2 regions of the Nonomuraea sp. NPDC049486 genome follow, and region 1 is predicted to be linked to the other one. Evidence: riboswitches for the same ligand, from Rfam matches in the RefSeq annotation. Region 1 holds a riboswitch; the other holds the start of a gene.
What was found. A riboswitch is a leader RNA that binds a small molecule or an ion and turns the genes downstream of it on or off. The one in region 1 is predicted to bind thiamine pyrophosphate.

Region 1 (12,106 bases):
GACCGGCGGCCAGCGAGTAGGGCGGTTGCCAGCCGGGCCCCGACAGGGCCGGGACCATGGCGGACGGGCCGAGCACGCCGATGAGGGCCGTCAGCAGGATCGAGGCGGCGATGCAGGCCAGAGCCGGCCACATGAGCCGGTGGGGGGAGCCGGCCCGCGTCTCGGAAGTCACCCGCAAATTCCAGCACACCCGCCACAGGGCTCCCTCCGCCCGTCCCCAGCCTGTGGACAACCCCGTGAAGGGTCAGCGTCTGGGGCGGAGCTTCGCGAGGTTGTCGGCCACGAGGGGTTCGCGGGTGGCCAGGGCCAGGGCGACGTCGCGGAGCTGCCTGGCCCGGTGGAGCTGGGAGCGCCAGTCGGAACCGGTCGCCCGGTGCGCCATGTCGACCTCGACCTCGACCACGCGGAACCCCTTGCGGATCAGGTCGATGGTCAGGGCGGTCTCCACGCCGAAGCCGTGGGCCAGCGGGCGGGCCGCCTCGAACGCCTCCCTGGTGAGGCAGCGCTGGCCGTTGAGCGGCTGGGTCGCCTCGAAGCCGGTGGCGCGGCGGATGCCGTCTCTCGACAGCCGGACGACGATGCCGTGGCCGGCGAGCTTGACCCGGTTGGTGAAGGCGGCGATGGTCATGTCGGCCTCGCCGGCGCGCACGGGCCCCGCTAACGCGGCCGCGGCCTGGGCGCTGCCGGCCAGGTCGGCGTCCAGGAAGAGCAGATGGCGGGCGTCGCCGTCGAGAAGGCGCACGGCCTCGGCGCCCGTCTCCATGGCGGCCGCCTTGCCGCGGTTGCGGCTGTGGCGGACGACCTTGGCCCCCGCCGCGCGGGCGACCCGGCCCGTCTGGTCGGTCGAGCCGTCGTCGACCACGACGACGAGGTCGACGCCGGGCAGGCCGAGGGCCGAGGCGACGGTGAGGCCGATGCGATCGGCTTCGTTCTTGGCCGGGATGACGACCGCGGTGTCGCCCGCCGTCATGACTTCTCGGAGAGAAGGAACTCCTGCGGCACCTCGTCATGCACGGTGAACACCGAGTCGAGCCCGGTGACCTGCAGGATCTTCTGCACGGCGGGGCGCGGCGAGGCCACTTCGAGAGTGCCGCCCTGCTCCTTCATGCGCTTGAGTGCCGACAGCAGCACGTTCATCCCCGTGGAGTCGCAGAAATCCACGGCGGACATGTCTATGACCACGCGGCCGGGCCCCTCCTGGAGCAGCCGGGTGAACTCCGACTGCAGGTGGGGTGCCGTATAGAGGTCGATTTCACCGGCAATCACGACAAGTGCGTGGCCAGCATGTGATCGAGTCGAGACCTTGAGCTCCACAGAGGCAGGCTAGCGGCGTGAGGGCTCCGGGTCACGTTGTCACGCCGATACGTGAATGACGGCATGGATTCCGGGTGGCGACGAGAGTGGCCATTTGGGCTCCACGAAGACGGAGAGTAGGCGAAACTTGACGGTGCGCCACCATGGCGGCCGGAGAGGGGGCGGGCCTGAGCTCCGGATCCGGTCACCACTTCACAGGAGGAGGCTGGGCGAGCTCACGGGCCCGATGACCTATGAACACAGACCAACCGGAAGATCCTCAGCGTCGGAGAATCCGCGAACAGCTGGAAGCCATTCTCATCCGCAGCGAGAAGGCGACCTCGTGGCACGACGAGGCGGCCCGCCTGCGCGGGCTGGTCAACCACGAGGGTTACGTCCCCGTACGCACCAAGCTGGCCGGGGAGGACCTCGACTTCCTCTCCGGGGCCCGCGACGAGCTGCTGATGTTCTCCGAGCTCGGGTTGCGGCTGCTCGACCTGCACCAGCCGCGTGACGCGGGCGGCATCACCAGCGACGCCGCGCACCCCATCCTGCGGTGCCGGAGCTGCATGTGGAGATGGCCCTGCCCGACATTTCGTGCAATGTCGGAGTCGTTCGGCTCCACCTGCGAGTCCATCCTCCCGGAGACCGCCTGATCCACCCCGTCATCCGAGAGGGAGGCGGATCTCGAACCGGCAGCCCGGCCCCTCGTTCACCACGCCGATCACCCCGTCGTGCGCCTCCACGATGCCCCGGGCGATCGCCAGCCCCAGCCCGGCCCCGCCGTCCGCCGTCGGGGTCCGGGCCGCCTCGCCGCGGAAGGCCACCTCGAACACCCGCGACAGCTCCTCCTCCGGGATGCCGCCGCAGCAGTCGCTGACCGACAGGCAGGCCATCCCGGACTCCACCCCGGCCCGCATCACCACCGGCAGGTCCGAGGGCGTGTGCTTGACGGCGTTGACCACGAGGTTGCGCAGGGCCCGCCCGAGCGCGCCCGCGTCGGCCTCGACCGGCACCGACGCCGCCGCCTCAGCGGTGAGCACCACGCCCTTGGCCCTGGCCAGCGGCTCGGCCCCGGCCAGCGTGTCGGCGACCAGATCGGCGAGCCCGATCCTGGCCCGCGACAACCGCAGCGCCCCGGCGTGGATCCTCGACAGCTCGAACAGGTCGTCCACCATCGCCGACAGCCGCTCCACCTCCAGCTTGATCTGGCGGTGGTAGCGGCCGACCGTCTCGGGGTCGGCCACGACGCCGTCCTCCAGCGCCTCGGCCATGGCGCGCATCCCGGCCAGCGGGGTGCGCAGGTCGTGGCTGACCCAGGCGACGAGCTCGCGCCGGGCGCCTTCGAGTGCGCGTTCGCGCGCGTACGCCTCCTGCAGCGCGTCGGCGATGGCCTGGAGCTCGGCGGGCAGCCCTCGCGGCGCGGTGAACGGCGGCTCGCCGACCGCGGCCACCAGCCGCCTGCTCTCCGCCACGACCCGCCTGGCCACCACGAACGCCACACCGAGCCCGACGAGGCCGCCGACGGCGATCACGCTGAGCACGACGTCCCTGGCGGGGCCCTCGATGATCATCCGCATGGTGATCGCCACCACGCCGGCCAGGGTGGCGGCCACCGCGACGACCACCACGATCGCCATCATCACGCCGATGGAGCGGGTGCGCAGCCACCACATGACGGCCAGGCCCGCCGCCGCCACCAGCAGGCCCAGGCCTGCGGTGACCACGACGATCATGCCGAGGCTCACGCGGGGCCCTCCAGCGGTTCGTACCGGTAGCCGACCCCCCAGACCGTGACGATCCTGCGCGGATCGGTCGGATCTGGCTCGATCTTCTCCCGCAGCCGTCTGACGTGCACGGTCACCGTGGAGGAGTCGCCGAACGACCATCCCCACACCTGGTCGAGCAGCGCCGCCCGGCTGAACGCCTGCCTGGGGTTGCGCATCAGGTAGGCCAGCAGGTCGAACTCGCGGGCGGTCAGCATGATCTCCGCTCCTCCCAGCCGTACCTCGTGGGCGCCCACGTCCACCGTCAGGTCGGCGTCGCGGAGCACGCCGGTGCCGCCGGTGACGGCCGCGCCGCGGGCGCGGCGCAGCACCGACCGCACGCGCAGGGCCAGCTCGCGCGGGCTGAACGGCTTGACCACGTAGTCGTCGGCGCCCGTCTCCAGGCCGACCACCCGGTCGATCTCCTCCCCCAGCGCGGTCAGCATGATCACCGGCACCGGCCAGCGCTCCCTGAGCTTCCTGCACACCTGCAGCCCGTCGAGCTGGGGCAGCATCAGGTCGAGCACCATCAGGTCGGGCGGCCTGGCCAGCGCGCGGCGCAGCGCCTCCGCGCCGTCGCCCACGCACTCGACCTCGTGCCCGTCGCGCTCCAGATAGCGTGCGACCACCTCGGACACGTTCGGGTCGTCGTCGACCACCAGGATGCGGGTGTTCACGCCATCACGGTACGGCGCTGCGGCACGGGCGAGGCGATCACGTCATCGCTTCGTAAGCCTCGCACGCGGCACCGGCACGACGTACGGTGGCGTCATGGGTCGAGTCATCATGCTCGTGGCGGGTGCCGCGCTGGCGCTCTTCGTGCTGTTCACCTTCATCATCCCCATGGTTCTGGGGCTGCTGAAGATCGCGCTGATCATCGGAGTGATCGCTCTGCTGGTCTTCGTCGTCGTCACGCTGGTCGGTAAGTCGTCCTCGCCGCAGTGACGGCCTTCCTGTTCGATCCGTGGCTCATCGCCGTCACCATGGTGGCGGTCCTGCTGCTGGTCTCGTGGGCGGCCAGGCTGCTGCCGGCCTGCGGCGGTGAGCCGTCCGGGTTCCCCCTGGTGTACGCGCGGCGCACGGCCTTCCAGCGCCAGCGCGATCCCGACGCGGCCGGGAGACCGAGACCGCGAGCTCCTTCACCGCGCCCCGCTTCCTGTTAGGCGGGGCTCGGACCCGAGCCCTGGAAGTCTCCATGGGAGAAGGGCTCATGATCGATTCGCTTGTCTCGTTCGTCATCGGCGTCTCCGGGGGCCACGCCGCCCTCGGCATCGTGCTGTTCACCCTGGCCGTGCGGCTCCTGCTGCTGCCGCTGGGCATCCGCCAGGCACGCAGCGCCCGCGTCAGGGAACGCCTCGCGCCCATGCTGCGCGAGCTGCGCAAGAGGTTCGGGCGCGACCCGCAGCGGCTGGCGAAGGAGACGTCCGCGCTGTTCGCCAAGGAGGGCAGCTCGCCGTTCGCGGGGATCCTGCCGGGGCTGGCCCAGTTGCCGTTCATGTGGCTGATGTTCCGGGTGGCGACCCACCCGACCGCGCTGGCGGGCCACGACCTGTTCGGGGCTCCGCTCGGTCAGCAGGTCGCGGCCGTGCTCGCACATTACGGTCTGTTCAGCGGCCCATTTTCGGTCTTCGCTTTGGTGCTCGTGCTGATGGCCGTGGTGGCATGGCTGTCTTCCCGTACGGTGAAGTCGGCGCTCACCGACGACCAGCCGGAGCTCATCCGAAGGGTGACACCGTTGCTGCCGTTCGGCTCGGTGCTGGCCGCGGCGGTGCTCCCCCTGGCCGCCGGGCTCTATCTGCTGGTTTCCACGGCGTGGACCGTGGGAGAGCGCGCCGTGCTCGCTACCCGGCCTCTTTGAGCGCGTGAACCTGCCCGTTCATCTGCTTCTGAGGTGCGGGCAGGATCGCCCACACCGTTGTCGTGTCGCCGTCATGCCGCACGCCCCAGCTCTCCGCCACATACTCGACGATCCCCAGCCCGCGGCCGCCCAGCGAGGACAGGGCCGGCCGGCCCGCCCTCGGCTCGGTCGCCGCTCCCCCGTCGCTGACCGCCACCTCGATGTGACCATCGTTACGCAGCCAGGACACCCTCACCATCCCCGAAGGCAACGGGTGGGCGTGCCGTAGCGCGTTGCTGAGCAGCTCGCTCACCACGAGTACGGCATCGTCGATCGCGGGATCGAAGACCCCGCAGTCCTGAAGATCGTTGCTGAGACGCTGGCGGGCGACGGCGACGCTGGACGGCGCGTACGGCAGTAGCACCACGCTTGACACACCCACCTCCCCGTCTCCCAGTGCCCCCCGCGGAAGCACCCCCGGTACGACCGAAATGCCCCGTTACTCGATCCCAGAAACCGCATCTCGATCACAGCTTGTACACATCGGACGATAGATCAGCGCAACCGTGACCACCTCGTTACCGCACCGGTGTGTCGGATCCGATAGTAGAAGCGGACCTGAGCTGGAGCTTCATCCGGGTGCCACCACCGGGGCGCGGATGCGCGCTCACCTCGCCGCCCTGCGCCCTGGCCAGGCTCCGCACGATGTAGAGGCCGAGCCCGACGCCGCCGAACCTCCGGCGGTCGCCGGTCTCCACCTGGACGAACCGTTCGAAGATCCGCTCCCGGTCGGCCGGCGCGATCCCCACGCCCTCGTCGTCGACCACCACGACCACCCCGCCGTTCTCGCGCCAGGCGCCGACGCTGATCAGCCCGCCCTGCGGCGAGTACTTGAAGGCGTTCTCCAGGAGCTGGCCGAGCACGATGTCGGTGGCCAGCGGATCGCCCATCACCCACGGCAGGCCCACGGCGATGCCGACCTCGATGCGGTGCCTGTCGGACAGCACCGGCAGCCCGAGCGTGGCCGCGTGCAGCCGCTCGGCCAGGTCGAACGGCTCGTCGCCGACCACCTGCTCCTCCGCCCCCGCTCTGGCGCCGAGCAGCAGGTGGTCCATGAGGCTGCCGAGCGACTTGGCCCGCTCGGCGATCGTGTGCACGGCGGAGCGGCGCTCGGCGTCGCTCAGCTTGTCCCAGCGGGCGTCGAGCGTGCCGGCGAAGCCGCGGACGACCGTGATCGGGGTGCGCAGCTCGTGGCTGGTGGTCGCCAGGAACAGGTCCTTGGCCTCCTCCAGCTCCTTGGCGGCGGTGACGTCGCGGAAGTCGACGACCAGCTCGCCGGTCTCCTCGATGCGCGCGCACACCACGTCCAGCCAGCGCCCGCTGGGCAGCTGGTGGGTGACCTTCTCGCCGGGTCCGGGCAGCGGGAACGGCGGCGGGCCGCCGATGACCTCCTCGGCGCTGACGGCGGTGAGCTCGGCCGCGGCCGGGTTCCACCGCAGCACCCGGCCGTCGCCGTCGAGCACCGCGATGCCGTCGGCGCTGGCGTCGAACACGGCCCGCTCGTGCGCGCGCTGCCGCACCGCCTCCTGGTAGGCGACCGCGTTGCCGACCGCGATCCCGGCGTGCCCGGCCAGCAGCTCCAGCAGCTCCAGCTCCAGGTGGCCGGGCTTGCGCTTGGCGAACAGCGCGTAGAGCGCGCCGTACGGGCGACCCCCGACGGCGGCGAGGCCGAGCGCGATCGTGTGCAGACCCTTCAGCCGCGCCCACACCAGCCGGTCCAGCCCGGCGGACTCCAGCAGCACGGTCCTGCCGGTGCGCAGGAGCGTGCCGACCAGGCTGGTGTCCAGGTCGGTGGTGGCGTCCTTCAGCGAGTCCGGCAGCCGGTAGGTGCTGACCAGGCGCAGCCGGTCGCCCTCGATGAGCACGAACCCGCCCGCGTCGGCCCCGGTCAGCTCGGTGAGGCTGGCCGAGATGCGGTCGAGCACGGCGGGCAGCTCCAGCTCGGCGTTGATGTCGCCGACCACGTCGGTGAGCCTGCGCACCAGCCTGGCGCGGCGCGCCAGGCGGCTCTTGGCCGCGTGGTCGGCCTGCACCAGGTGGTAGACGCAGACGTATCCGGCCGTCGCGCAGCCCACGCGCAGCGCGCTGATGTCGGCCCGCACGTCCAGCACGCCGCCGTCGGCGCGCGCCCGCTTGGTGCGCAGCGACACCTGCCCGCCGGTGCGGACCCGCTCCAGGGCCGCGTGGTGCTCGGCCGCCAGCTCCTCCGGCACGATCGGCGCCCTGCGCCCGAGCACGTCGGCCGCGGACCAGCCGAAGAGCGCCTCGGCGGCCGCGTTCCAGACCAGGACCGTCTGGTCCCGGTCGATCGCGACGACGGCGTTGGGCGAGCTGTCGAGCACCGCGCGGACCATCTCGTCGTCACTCGCACCCCTTGGGTCCCCCACGACTCCATAGTGCCCGCGGCGTGGCGCTCGCGTCGGGCGATCCGTCCGATACGCTGCGGTCACGGCTTTTTCATGGCGGGTGGAGGTGAAGGCGTGTCGGGCGACCTCGAGGCCCTGCTGCGGGTGACGTCCGACACTTATCGGGGTGACGGCACGCTCGACGTCGCGCTCGGCACCTACGACGGCGCAGTCGGCAGGCTGGTGCTCGCGGTCACCGCGCGCGGCCTCGTCGCCTGCAGCTACGAGGACGAGCACGTGGTCTTCGAGCGGGTGTCCAACCAGGTGGGCAGCCTCATCGGCACCGACGCCCGGCGGCTCGACCCGGTCCGCCGCGAGCTCGACGCCTACTTCTCCGGCCGGCTCCGCGCCTTCTCCACCCGGGTCGACCTGACCCTCGCCACGCCGTTCGCTCGTACGGTCCTGCAGAAGACGATGGCGGTCCCGTACGGCACGACCACGACGATGGGCCGGATCGGCGAGCTCATCGGCAGGCCGCGCGCGCTGCGCGCGGTCGGCAACGCGCTCGGCGCCAACCCCGTGTGCGTGATCGTGCCGTGTCACCGGGTGGTGCGCGACGACGGCGAGCCCGGCGACTACGCGGGCGGCCCCGCCGCCAAGCGCCATCTGCTCACCGTCGAGCGACGCGGCGCGTGACCAGCCCGATCAGCAGCGTCGCCAGAGCCGCGACGATGGCCGCGCCCAGCGCGCCGTTCATCCACGGCTCCCTGGTGAAGCCGATGACCTCGCGCACCCCGGCCCAGAAGCCGTCCCACGGGGCGACGGTGGGGGTGGAGGTGGTCAGCCAGTACGCCGCGAAGCCGAGCGCCCACGGCACCAGCATCGACCAGCGGGCGGGGGCGTCGGCGTCGGTGTTCCACCGGGCCGCGCCGCCGAGCAGGAAGTAGTCGACGGCCAGCACCGCGAACATCGGCACGAACACCGCGCCGATCACGCCCAGGAACGCGCCGTAGGAGGTCACGTCCACGACCAGCGCGATGGCGACCGTGAGCAGGCCGATGAGGGTGCTGATGATCCGCCGGTCGACGCGCGGCATGAGGTTCTGCAGCGAGACGGTCGTCGAGTAGACGTTCGCGAACGACTGGTCGGCCTCGCGGAGCACCAGGATCGCGAAGAACAGCGCGCCCAGCGGCACCGCCACGAACGGCCCGAACACCGCCGTGCTGTCGGCCGCCACCGCCTCGGCCCCGGCGATCGCGACCGCGTACACGCCCAGGGCCAGGCAGGCGACCTGGGCGAGCGTGTAGCCGCCGACCACGCCGGTGAAGGCCGCCCGGCTGGACCTGGAGTGCCGGGCGAAGTCGGCGGCCAGCGGCACCCACGACACCGACAGCGCGATCACGTAGTCGACGGCCGGGGCGAACGCCTCCCAGGACCCTCCGGTCCGCGGCTGCGCGTCGCCCAGGAACTGCACCGCGAACCAGATCATCGCGATGATCACCAGAACCGTGATGTAGCGCCTGATCAGCCGGACCGCGCCCAGCGGCCAGACGGTCAGCACCGTGGTGATCACCCCGGCGACGATCACCCACACCGCGTACGGGACCGTGTCGCCGAAGATGGCCAGGGCGCCCTGGGCGATCACCCAGAGCTCGAACGCGCCCCAGCCGATCATCTGGATGATGTTGAGCACGGTGGGGAAGTACGACAGCCGGGCCCCGAACAGCCCGCGCAGCAGCACCATCGCGGGCTTGCCGGTCTGCGTGCCGGGGATGGCCGCCAGGCCCACCATGGTGGTGCCGATCAGGCTGCCGACCACGGTCGCGACCAGGGCGGCCGTCACGGTCAGCGGCGCGCCGCCGAGCGGGTCGATCAGGAACAGGGCGCCGGAGAAGCCCAGCAGGCTGACCGCCAGGTTGGCCCAGAGCGCGCCCTGGTCGAGCACTCCGAGCGTCTTGGGGGGCTCGCCCTCCAGGGTCAGCGGAACTTCCTCGCCATGGATGGCATGCGACATCGCGCACTCCCTACGCCGGCATTACCCGGACAGGTTCATGCGGTCGGCAGCGGCGTAGCTGCCCTCTCAGCCCGGTTGGCCCCGAGCTCCCGCGGTGGGTCGTCAACAGCCGGAGATCAACTCCGGCTGCCGCCCCCATGATGCACTATTAGTCCTGTTTCGGCCAGTCGGGGTCAGGCGACCATCGGCGGCCGGCCCGTCTCGCTGACCATGGGACGCTTGTCGTGCTCCCAGGCCTGCATGCCGCCGCCGACGTTGACCGCCTCGCGGCCCAGGCGGTTGAGCCAGGCCGCCACCTGCATCGAACGGCCGCCGACGCGGCACACGACGTAGACCGGACGGCCGGAGGGGACCTCGTCGACCCGCGCCTGGATCTGCGTCATCGGGATGTGGACCGCCTCGGGGGCGTGGCCCGCCACCCACTCGTACTCCTCGCGCACGTCGAGCAGGTAGGCGTCGTCGGGCACGTCGCGGACCTCGACCTCGGGAACCGTCATGCGCCCATTCTTACCTGCCGCGCGTCATGCTCGGCACGCTACTTGAGCAGCTTGGACATGCGGCGGTCGGCCAGCGGCTTGCCGCCGGTCTGGCAGGTGGGACAGTACTGCAGCGAGGAGTCGGCGAAGGACACCTCGCGGATCGTGTCGCCGCAGACGTCGCACGGCTGGCCGGTGCGGTTGTGCACGCGCAGCCCCGACTTCTTCTCCGCCTTGAGGTCCTTGGCCGCCAGGCCGCGCGCCCGCTCGACCGCCTCGCGCAGCGTGGTCACGATGGCGTCGTGCAGGTCGGCGATCTGCGCGTCGGTCAGCGTCGCCGCGACCTTGAACGGGGACATCTTCGCGGCGTGCAGCACCTCGTCGGAGTAGGCGTTGCCGATGCCGGCGACGACCTTCTGGTCGCGCAGCAGGCCCTTGATCTGGGTGCGGTTGCCGCCGACGATGCGTTTGAGCGCGGCGACGTCGAAGGACTCGTCGAGGGGGTCGGGGCCGAGCGCGGCGACACCCGGCACCTCGTCCGGATTTTTCACGACATAGACGGCCAGGCGCTTCTGCGTGCCCGCCTCCGTCAGCTCGAACCCCGGCGCCAGCCCGTCGGCGTCGGGCGCGAGCCGCACCCGTACGGCGAGCGGGCCCTTGCCCGGACGGACCGGCCTGGCGCCCGACAGGTCGTCACGCCAGCGCAGCCAGCCCGCCCGGGCCAGGTGGATGACCAGGTGGAGCCCGTCACAGTCGAGGTCGAGGAACTTGCCGTGACGGGACACGCCCGTGACGGTCAGCCCGCCCAGCGCGGTCACCGGCGGGTCGAACGTCTTGAGCGCCTGGAAGGCCACCACGTCGACGCCCGCGATCGTGCGGCCGACCGCCCGCTCGCCCAGGAACGCGGTGAGCGACTCCACCTCGGGAAGTTCAGGCATGCTCTCCAGACTACGCGGCGCTACGGCACGTCCCAGAACGCCAGCTCGTGCGCCATCCCCTCCGTGAACATCGCCTCCGCCCGGTCAGGATCGACGTCCGTCTCGTCGATCATCTGGGCGATCCGCTCGGCCAGCGAGGCGAACCCCGGGTCGGCGTACGTGTCGACCCAGGCCCGGTAGCGCGGCTCGGCGGGCGGGTTCTCCGCCAGGATCCGCCCCAGCGTCGAATATCCCCACATGCACGGATACAGCGCCGCCAACCCCTCCCCGTACGAGCCCGCGGACTCCAGCAGGAAGTCCGTGTACGCGACGCAGGCCGGACCCTTCACCGCCCCCTCCAGATCGGCCCCGAACTCGGCCGACAGCGAACGGTGCAGATCCAGCTCCTCGTGGTAGGTCGAGTGCGCCAGGTCCACCAGGTCGCCGACGTGCGCGTCAGGAGCCTGCCAGGCCAGCTTGGCGAACACCCGCACGTAGTCGAGCAGGTAGAGGTAGTCCTGCTCCAGCCACGACCGGAACACGGGCTCGGGCAGATCGCCCCGGCCGATCCCGGCAACGGTGGGATGGGCCAGCTGAGCCTCAAGCAGGGGACGGCCGACAGCGTGCAATTTTTCCGAGATGGTCATGCTCGCACGTTAGTGTCAGAGGATGAGCGTGACGATCGCGGAGGAGATCCTCCTTCTCGCCTTCGGCGAGGACGACGGCAGGCAGCTGCTCTCCACCATCCAGCTCGACCCCGCCGTGGCCGGCGCCCTCCTGGCCGAGCTGGCGATCAGCGAGCGCATCACGCTGCGCGACAAGAAGGTGACCGTCCTGGACCCCGCGCCGCTGGGCGACGACGAGCTCGACGCCGCGCTCGCGCGCATCGCCGGCAGCCCGAAGGAGCGCGGGCCCGCCTGGTGGGTGCAGCAGCTGCAGTCGGGCAAGCTCCGCACCCGCCTGCTCACCCGGCTCGCCGCCGCGGGCGTGCTGGCCGAGGAGCGCGGCCGGGTGTTCGGCATCTTCCGCACCACCCGCTGGCCCGAGCTCGACGGCAGCGTCGAGTCGCGGGTGCGTGAGCGGGTCGCGGGCGCGCTGGGCGGCGCCGAGCCCGACCCGCGCACCGCCGTGCTCATCGCGGTCATGCACGCCGCCAAGCTCGACCGCAAGGCGTTCCCCGGCGCCGACAAGGGCCGGGTCAAGGAGATCGCGGCCGGCGCGTGGGAGGCCGAGGCCGTGGCGCAGACGATCGCCGCGATCAACGCGGGCATCTCGATCGCCGTCACCACGGCCGCCATCACCGCGACGGGCTAACCCGCGTCGAGGATCTCCTTCGGCACCGGCTGGTCGGCGGCCAGCGCCTCGAACAGGGCCAGCGCCTTGGCCCTGTCCCACTTG
Region 2 (6,275 bases), on a different contig from region 1:
CGCCGCCGGTCGTCACCTGCTCGGGCGACATGTAGCCGATCGTGCCGATCATCACGCCGGTGCGCGTCTGGTTGGTCGCCTCGATCGCGCGGGCCAGGCCGAAGTCGACCACCTTGATGCGGCCGTCGTCGGCCAGCAGCACGTTCTCGGGCTTCACGTCACGGTGGACCATGCCCGCCTGGTGGGCGGCGCCGAGCGCCGCCAGCACCGGGATCATGATCTCCAGGGCCTCTCGGGCGGGCAGCCTGCCACGGTCGCGCAGCACGTCACGGAGCGTCTTGCCGGGCACGTACTCCATCGACAGGTAGACGACGTCGCCGTCGGTGCCCTGATCGAAGACGTGCACCACGTTCGGGTGCGAGAGGCTGGCCACCGACTTCGCCTCGCCGATGAACCTGCGCACGAACGCCGGGTCGTCGGCCAGCGAGCGGTGCATCACCTTGAGCGCGACGGTCCGGTCCAGCCGGATGTCGAGCGCCAGGTAGACAGTCGCCATGCCACCCCGGGCGATCCGGGACTCGACGCGGTAGCGCCCGTCGAGCAGCCGACCTACCAGAGGGTCCGCAGTCGTCGTGTCCACCCGGCTGAGTTTACGGGCGTTTCGCCCCCGGGAGGGCCTGACCATCCGAAAGTGATGCCGACCCGTGCCGTTCCGTGACGCAAGCGTACTCCTGGGCCGGCGGAGAACCGCATTTCCGGGGCTCGTACCGCTCCCGGAAGTCCCTGGGAAGAAGTTCTCCTGGAAGGCCCGTGGGCTTTCCAGGAGAACCGGCACCGTCAGGGAGACATCGGGGACGAGGCCTCCGCGTACCGGCGGCGGGGGATCCGGCCGGCCAGCCGGGCCGCCCGCCCGGCCTGGACGGCCGACCGCATCGCCGAGGCCATCAGCTCGGGCCGCTGCGCCCGGGTGACCGCCGTCGCCAGCAGCACCGCGTCGCACCCCAGCTCCATCGCCAGCGCCGCGTCGCTGGCCGTGCCGATGCCCGCGTCCAGGACCACCGGCACCCCGGCCGCCTCCACGATCAGCTCGATGCTGTGCGGGTTCCTGATCCCCAGCCCGGAGCCGATCGGCGAGCCCAGCGGCATCACCGCCGCGCACCCCGCCTGCTCCAGCCGCCTGGCCAGCGCCGGGTCGTCGCCGATGTACGGCAGCACCACGAACCCGTCGGCCACCAGTCGCTCCGCCGCGTCGAACGTCTCGATCGGGTCCGGCAGCAGCGTCCGCTCGTCGGCGATGACCTCCAGCTTGACCCAGTTCGTGCCCAGCGCCTCGCGCGCCAGCCGCGCCGTCAGGACGGCGTCGCCGGCGGTGAAGCAGCCGGCCGTGTTGGGCAGCACCTTGATGCCGCGCCGGCGCAGCACGTCGAGCACCGACCCGCGGGCGTGCGGGTCGAGCCGCCGCATCGCCACCGTGGTCAGCTCGGTGCCCGACGCCTCCAGCGCCTGGTCCAGAACCTCCAGCGAGGGGGCGCCGCCGGTGCCCATGATGAGCCGGGAGCCGAACTTCTCCCCGGCGATGACCAGATCATCCACCTTGCACCGCCGTCAGCACCTCCACGCGGTCGCTGTCGCGCAGCGCCGTCGTCTCCCACGCGCTGCGGGTGACCACCTCGTCGTTCACGGCCACCGCCACGCCGGTGGCGGACTCGGTCAGGGACCGTACGGCCTGCGCGACGGTCATGCCCTCGGCCACCTCGCGGGCGGCCCCATTGATCATCACATTCATGAAACATCCTTGAATCTCGCCGGTGAGCACAATGTCGCGAGGTCGGCCTCCTCGCCTTCGAGGATCGCGGCGGTGAGCGGCGTCAGCAGCACCCCGCCACGATGGTGACCGGTCGCCAGCACCAGCCCCGGGATCCCGCTCGGCCCGATGACCGGCAGGTTGTCCGGCGTGCCGGGCCGCAGCCCCGCCACCACGTCGGCCACCTCCAGCTCCGTGACGCCCGGCACCAGCTCCCTGGCGTCGCGCAGCAGCTCGTAGACCCCGCCCGCGGTCACCCTGGTATCGAAGCCCAACTCCTCCTGGGTGGCTCCGACCACCAGCTCCCCGTCGCCCCGCGGCACCAGGTAGACCGGGTTGCCGTGCACGGTCCCGCGCACGCACCGTCCGATCAGCGGCTGGGGCGACCTCAGGCGCATGATCTGCCCCTTGACGGGCCGTACCGGCACATCCGCCAGTTCCCCGCTCCACGCCCCCGCCGCCAGCACCACCCGCTCCGCGACCAGCGTCTCGGGCTCCCGTCCCCGCGGCACACCCGGCGAGATCCCGGGGATGGCGCCCGACTCCGGAGGGGCCAGCCGTACGCCGGACACGCGGTCGCCGTCACGCAGCAGCTCGGTCACCCGGGCGCGCACCACCGGGACGCCGAGCCGCTCCAGCGCGGCGAGCAGCGCCGCGGTGACGCGGCGAGGATCCACCCACGCGTCCGTACGGGCCAGCAGCCCGCCCCGGACGGAGGGCGCCAGCATCGGCTCCAGCCGCCGGCACTCGCGCCCGGTCAGGCGCTCGACCGGCAGCCCCAGTTTCTCCATGAACCCGGCCTGCTCGTCGAGCATCGCCAGGTCATCGGGACCGAACGCGACGTCGAGCGTCCCGTCGTCCCGCAGATCCAGCCCGGCCCGCGCGGCCCCCAGCCGTTCGCTCCCCTCGCCGGATTCCCCGAACCCCCAGGGTGACGGTGACGCGGCGGCCCGCCCGTCCTCGCCGCCGGCCGACGGACGCCTCCCGCCGGCGGACGATTGGTCGAAGGCCGGGAAGAGCCCGTCGCCGGGGACGGCGGACGCAGCCGCCGGGCCGGCGCCCGTGGGCGTGGAACCGGCGTGCCCCGTCTCGCCGTGAGGGGTGACCACGTGGGTGCTCGCGGGAGGAGCGGCGGAGCTCGTGCGCCCGGTCCCGCCGTGAGGGGTGGCCACGTGGGTGCTCGCGGCAAGCGTGCTCTCGGCGGGGACGGCCGAGCCGGACTGCCCGGCGTGAGTGTTCGGGGTGGTGGTCGTCCGAGGGGCGGAGACGCTCCTGTCGGACTGAGCGGTGAGAGTGGTGGCCGGTCCGTCGGATCCGGGAGCGGCGAGTCCGGCGTCGGCGGCGAGGGCGGCGGCGAAGGCGGGCCAGCGGCGCAGGGAAGCGACGCCGAGACGGAGCAGGGGCTCTTCGGTGTAGGCGACCTCGCTGATCGGGGCCAGCATGCCCGCCGCCGCGTAGGAGGCGCCACGGGCGGGAGACGGGTCGACCACCACGACCTCGCGGCCCTGCCTGGCCAGCCGCCAGGCGATCGACAGGCCGACGACGCCGCCTCCGACGATCACATCCATGTCCGCTCCCTTCGCCGGCATGATCCGGATCAGGTGTCTTGCGGTCGAAGGCCCGGTGAAGCCTTCCTCTCAGCCCGGTGACGGCCGGACTCCCGCGCGTCGTGCACCCCCACCTTACGACCTCCCACGACAGACCGGCACGCCGGTGCCGGGGGAGGTCGCCCCACCCGCGCCCGGCCGCCGCCGAGACCGCGAAGATCGCGACCGGGCATCCTTGGAGACCGAGTTCCCGCCCTCACCGACGGCCGGCCGACCGGCCATGGATTCACCGGCCATGGATTCACCGGCCATGGATCCACCGGGCGTGGATCCACCGGGCGGTCCTGGGTCCTCCGGGCGGTCCAAGGCCCTTCGGGCTGCCCTGGGCCTTCGGGCGGTACCGGGCCCTCCGGGTGGTCTCGGCCTTCGGGAGGTTCTGGCCCTTTCGGGCGCTTCTGGGTTCTCCGGGCTGTCCTGGGCTCTTCGGGTGGTCTCGGGCTTCCGTGGGGTTCGGAGCTTCTCGGGCGGCACCGGCGTTCTTCGGGTGGGTCCTGCGGCAATCCTCGGCTGGGCTACTCCGGCAGGGCGCGATCATGCTCGCGGACATAGCAGAGCGGGTGGCTGTCCCGAACCGCCCCTACCCCCGGTGACTTCCGTGGGTGCGTATGTCGTCCGCCCAACCTGCACGGATGATCTCCGTAGGCGAGGAGGTGGAGTGCCAGGTGGGGGAGGAATCGGGGCTCGGGGCGACGCTGTGGGGCGGCCCCCGTTATGGTCGCTTACGTGAATCATGTCGTGGTGGTGGGAGCCGGACTGTCAGGCGTCAGGAGCGTCGAGGCGCTGCGCGCACGCGGGTTCGGCGGCAGGATCACGCTGATCGGGCAGGAGCGCCACCGGCCCTACGACCGGCCGCCCCTGTCGAAGTCCGTGCTGCTGGGCGACGCCGACTCCAGCTTCGTCGACTCCGACCTGGCGGCGCTCGAAGTGGACTTCTGGCCGGGCGTCGCCGCCAAGGCGCTGCGCGAGGGCGCCGTGGAGACGACCGAGGGCGAGCTGGGCTACGACGGGCTGGTCATCGCCACCGGTGCCGAGCCGATCCTGCTCCCCGGTGACGGCCCGCAGCACGTCCTGCGTACCCTCGACGACTCGCTAGAGCTGCGCGCCCGGCTGGTTCCGGGCGCGCGGGTGGCGGTCATCGGCGCGGGCTGGATCGGCGCCGAGGTGGCCACGGCCGCACGCCGGGCAGGCTGCGCGGTGACGGTGGTCGAGGCCGGCCCCGCCCCGCTCACGCACGCCGTCGGCGCCGAGCTCGGCGCCCGCACCCAGCACTGGTACGAGGGCATCGACCTGCGCCTGGACACCATGGTCGCCTCCGTCGAGGAAGGCGGCGTGTCGCTGGTCGGCGGCGGGTTCGTGGACGCCCACGTGGTGGTGACGGGCATCGGCGTCCGCCCGGCCGTCGAGTGGCTGGCCGACGCCGACCTCGATCTGCACAACGGCGTCGTCACCGACGAGCACCTGCGCACGTCGCTGCCGAACGTGGTCGCCGTCGGCGACTGCGCCGCCTGGTGGTCGCGCCGCTTCGGCACGCGGCTGCGGGTCGAGCACTGGGACACCGCGCTGGGCGCGCCCGAGGTGGCCGCCGCGACGCTGCTGGGCGAGGAGGCGGTGTACGACCCGGTCCCGTACTTCTGGTCGGAGCAGTTCGGGCACATGGTCCAGTACGCTGGCCACCACCCGGCCGGCGAGCGGCTGGTCTACCGGGGCGAGGCGACGGGCAAGTGGTCGGCCTGCTGGCTCGCCGGCGACGGCACTCTCGCCGCGGTGCTGGCCGTCGACCGGCCGCGCGATCTCGTCCAGGGGCGCCGGATCATCGAGGCGGGCCACCGGCTCGACACGGAACGCCTGGTAGATCCGGACGTGCCCCTACGGGATTGTGTTGTTTGAGCAAGCGCGGCATGTGGTAGTTGTGGTTTCGTGACGCTTTCTGTTGCACAGATCGACCGGGAGACCGATGCCCTCGTCGACGAGTGGCTCACTCTCCCCGAAGTGGCCGACCGCATGGGTCTCACCATGGGTCGCGCCAAGCAGCTCCTCAAGGACCACAAGCTCCTCGGCGTGCGCCGGGGCAGCGGCGGGCCACAGGTGCCCGCGGTGTTCCTCGACGGCCGAGATGTCATGAAGGGTTTGCCTGGCACACTCACCGTCCTGCAAGACGCGGGCTACGACGACGTCGAGTCGCTGCGCTGGCTCTTCACCCCCGACGACTCACTGCCAGGCTCGCCCGTCGAGGCGATCAGGGCGGGCCGCCACACCGAGGTCAAGCGACGTGCCCAGGCCCTCGCTTTCTGACGCCCGCCTCTACCTCTGCACCGACGGACGGCGCGAGCGCGGTGACCTCGCCGAGTTCCTCGACGTGGTGCTCGCCGGCGGCGTGGACATCGTCCAGCTCCGCGAGAAGGGGCTGGAGGCCCGCGAGGAGCTGGAGCTCCTTGAGGTGTTCCGCGACGCCTGCGACCGCCACGGCAAGCTGCTGGCGGTCAACGACCGGGCCGACATCGCCTACGCCGCCCGGCCCGACGTGCTCCACCTGGGGCAGGACGACCTTCCGGTGACGGTCGCGCGAGAGATGCTCGGCGACGACATCGTCATCGGCAGGTCCACCCACTCCGTCGCCGAGGCTTCCGCCGCGGCGGTGGAGGAGGGCGTCGACTACTACTGCTGCGGTCCGATCTGGCCCACACCCACCAAGCCCGGCCGTCACGCGCCCGGCCCGCCGCTGCTCCGGCACGCGGCGTCGCTCGGCGCGGATCGGCCGTGGTTCGGCATCGGCGGCATCGACCTGGCCAACCTGGACGAGGTCATGTCGTACGGGGTCAGGCGGGTCGTCGTGGTGCGCGCGATCACCGACGCCGAGGACCCGGGCGCGGCAGCGGCCGAGTTCGCCAAGCGCCTGACCGACGGCCCCGGCTGACCTCGGCCGA

Region 2: it holds a riboswitch for thiamine pyrophosphate, as region 1 does, so the genes downstream of both, AB0K05_RS06015 (FAD-dependent oxidoreductase) here and AB0K05_RS30765 (cytosine permease) in region 1, are expected to answer to the same signal.

The regions. Positions count from the first base shown of each region.
Region 1 is NZ_JBFAPV010000012.1:23,572-35,677, forward strand. Features, by position in the region: partial or broken gene mptB (polyprenol phosphomannose-dependent alpha 1,6 mannosyltransferase MptB) at 1-133, opposite strand, end outside; gene AB0K05_RS30710 (glycosyltransferase) at 245-970, opposite strand; gene AB0K05_RS30715 (STAS domain-containing protein) at 967-1,314, opposite strand; gene AB0K05_RS30720 (hypothetical protein) at 1,548-1,949, shown strand; gene AB0K05_RS30725 (HAMP domain-containing sensor histidine kinase) at 1,959-3,041, opposite strand; gene AB0K05_RS30730 (response regulator transcription factor) at 3,038-3,736, opposite strand; gene AB0K05_RS30735 (hypothetical protein) at 3,831-4,004, shown strand; gene AB0K05_RS30740 (DUF6412 domain-containing protein) at 4,001-4,222, shown strand; gene yidC (membrane protein insertase YidC) at 4,270-4,917, shown strand; gene AB0K05_RS30750 (ATP-binding protein) at 4,901-5,332, opposite strand; gene AB0K05_RS30755 (PAS domain S-box protein) at 5,475-7,310, opposite strand; gene AB0K05_RS30760 (methylated-DNA--[protein]-cysteine S-methyltransferase) at 7,437-7,997, shown strand; gene AB0K05_RS30765 (cytosine permease) at 7,972-9,315, opposite strand; TPP riboswitch at 9,306-9,418, opposite strand; gene AB0K05_RS30770 (rhodanese-like domain-containing protein) at 9,489-9,812, opposite strand; gene AB0K05_RS30775 (DNA-formamidopyrimidine glycosylase family protein) at 9,851-10,729, opposite strand; gene AB0K05_RS30780 (transcriptional regulator) at 10,750-11,355, opposite strand; gene AB0K05_RS30785 (GPP34 family phosphoprotein) at 11,378-12,022, shown strand; gene AB0K05_RS30790 (LCP family protein) at 12,019-12,106, opposite strand, start outside.
Region 2 is NZ_JBFAPV010000002.1:231,421-237,695, forward strand. Features, by position in the region: gene pknB (Stk1 family PASTA domain-containing Ser/Thr kinase) at 1-580, opposite strand, end outside; gene AB0K05_RS06000 (thiazole synthase) at 778-1,533, opposite strand; gene thiS (sulfur carrier protein ThiS) at 1,526-1,726, opposite strand; partial or broken gene AB0K05_RS06010 (FAD-dependent oxidoreductase) at 1,723-2,607, opposite strand; partial or broken gene AB0K05_RS06015 (FAD-dependent oxidoreductase) at 3,070-3,333, opposite strand; TPP riboswitch at 3,302-3,418, opposite strand; gene AB0K05_RS06020 (FAD-dependent oxidoreductase) at 4,075-5,238, shown strand; gene AB0K05_RS06025 (Rv2175c family DNA-binding protein) at 5,269-5,643, shown strand; gene thiE (thiamine phosphate synthase) at 5,621-6,265, shown strand.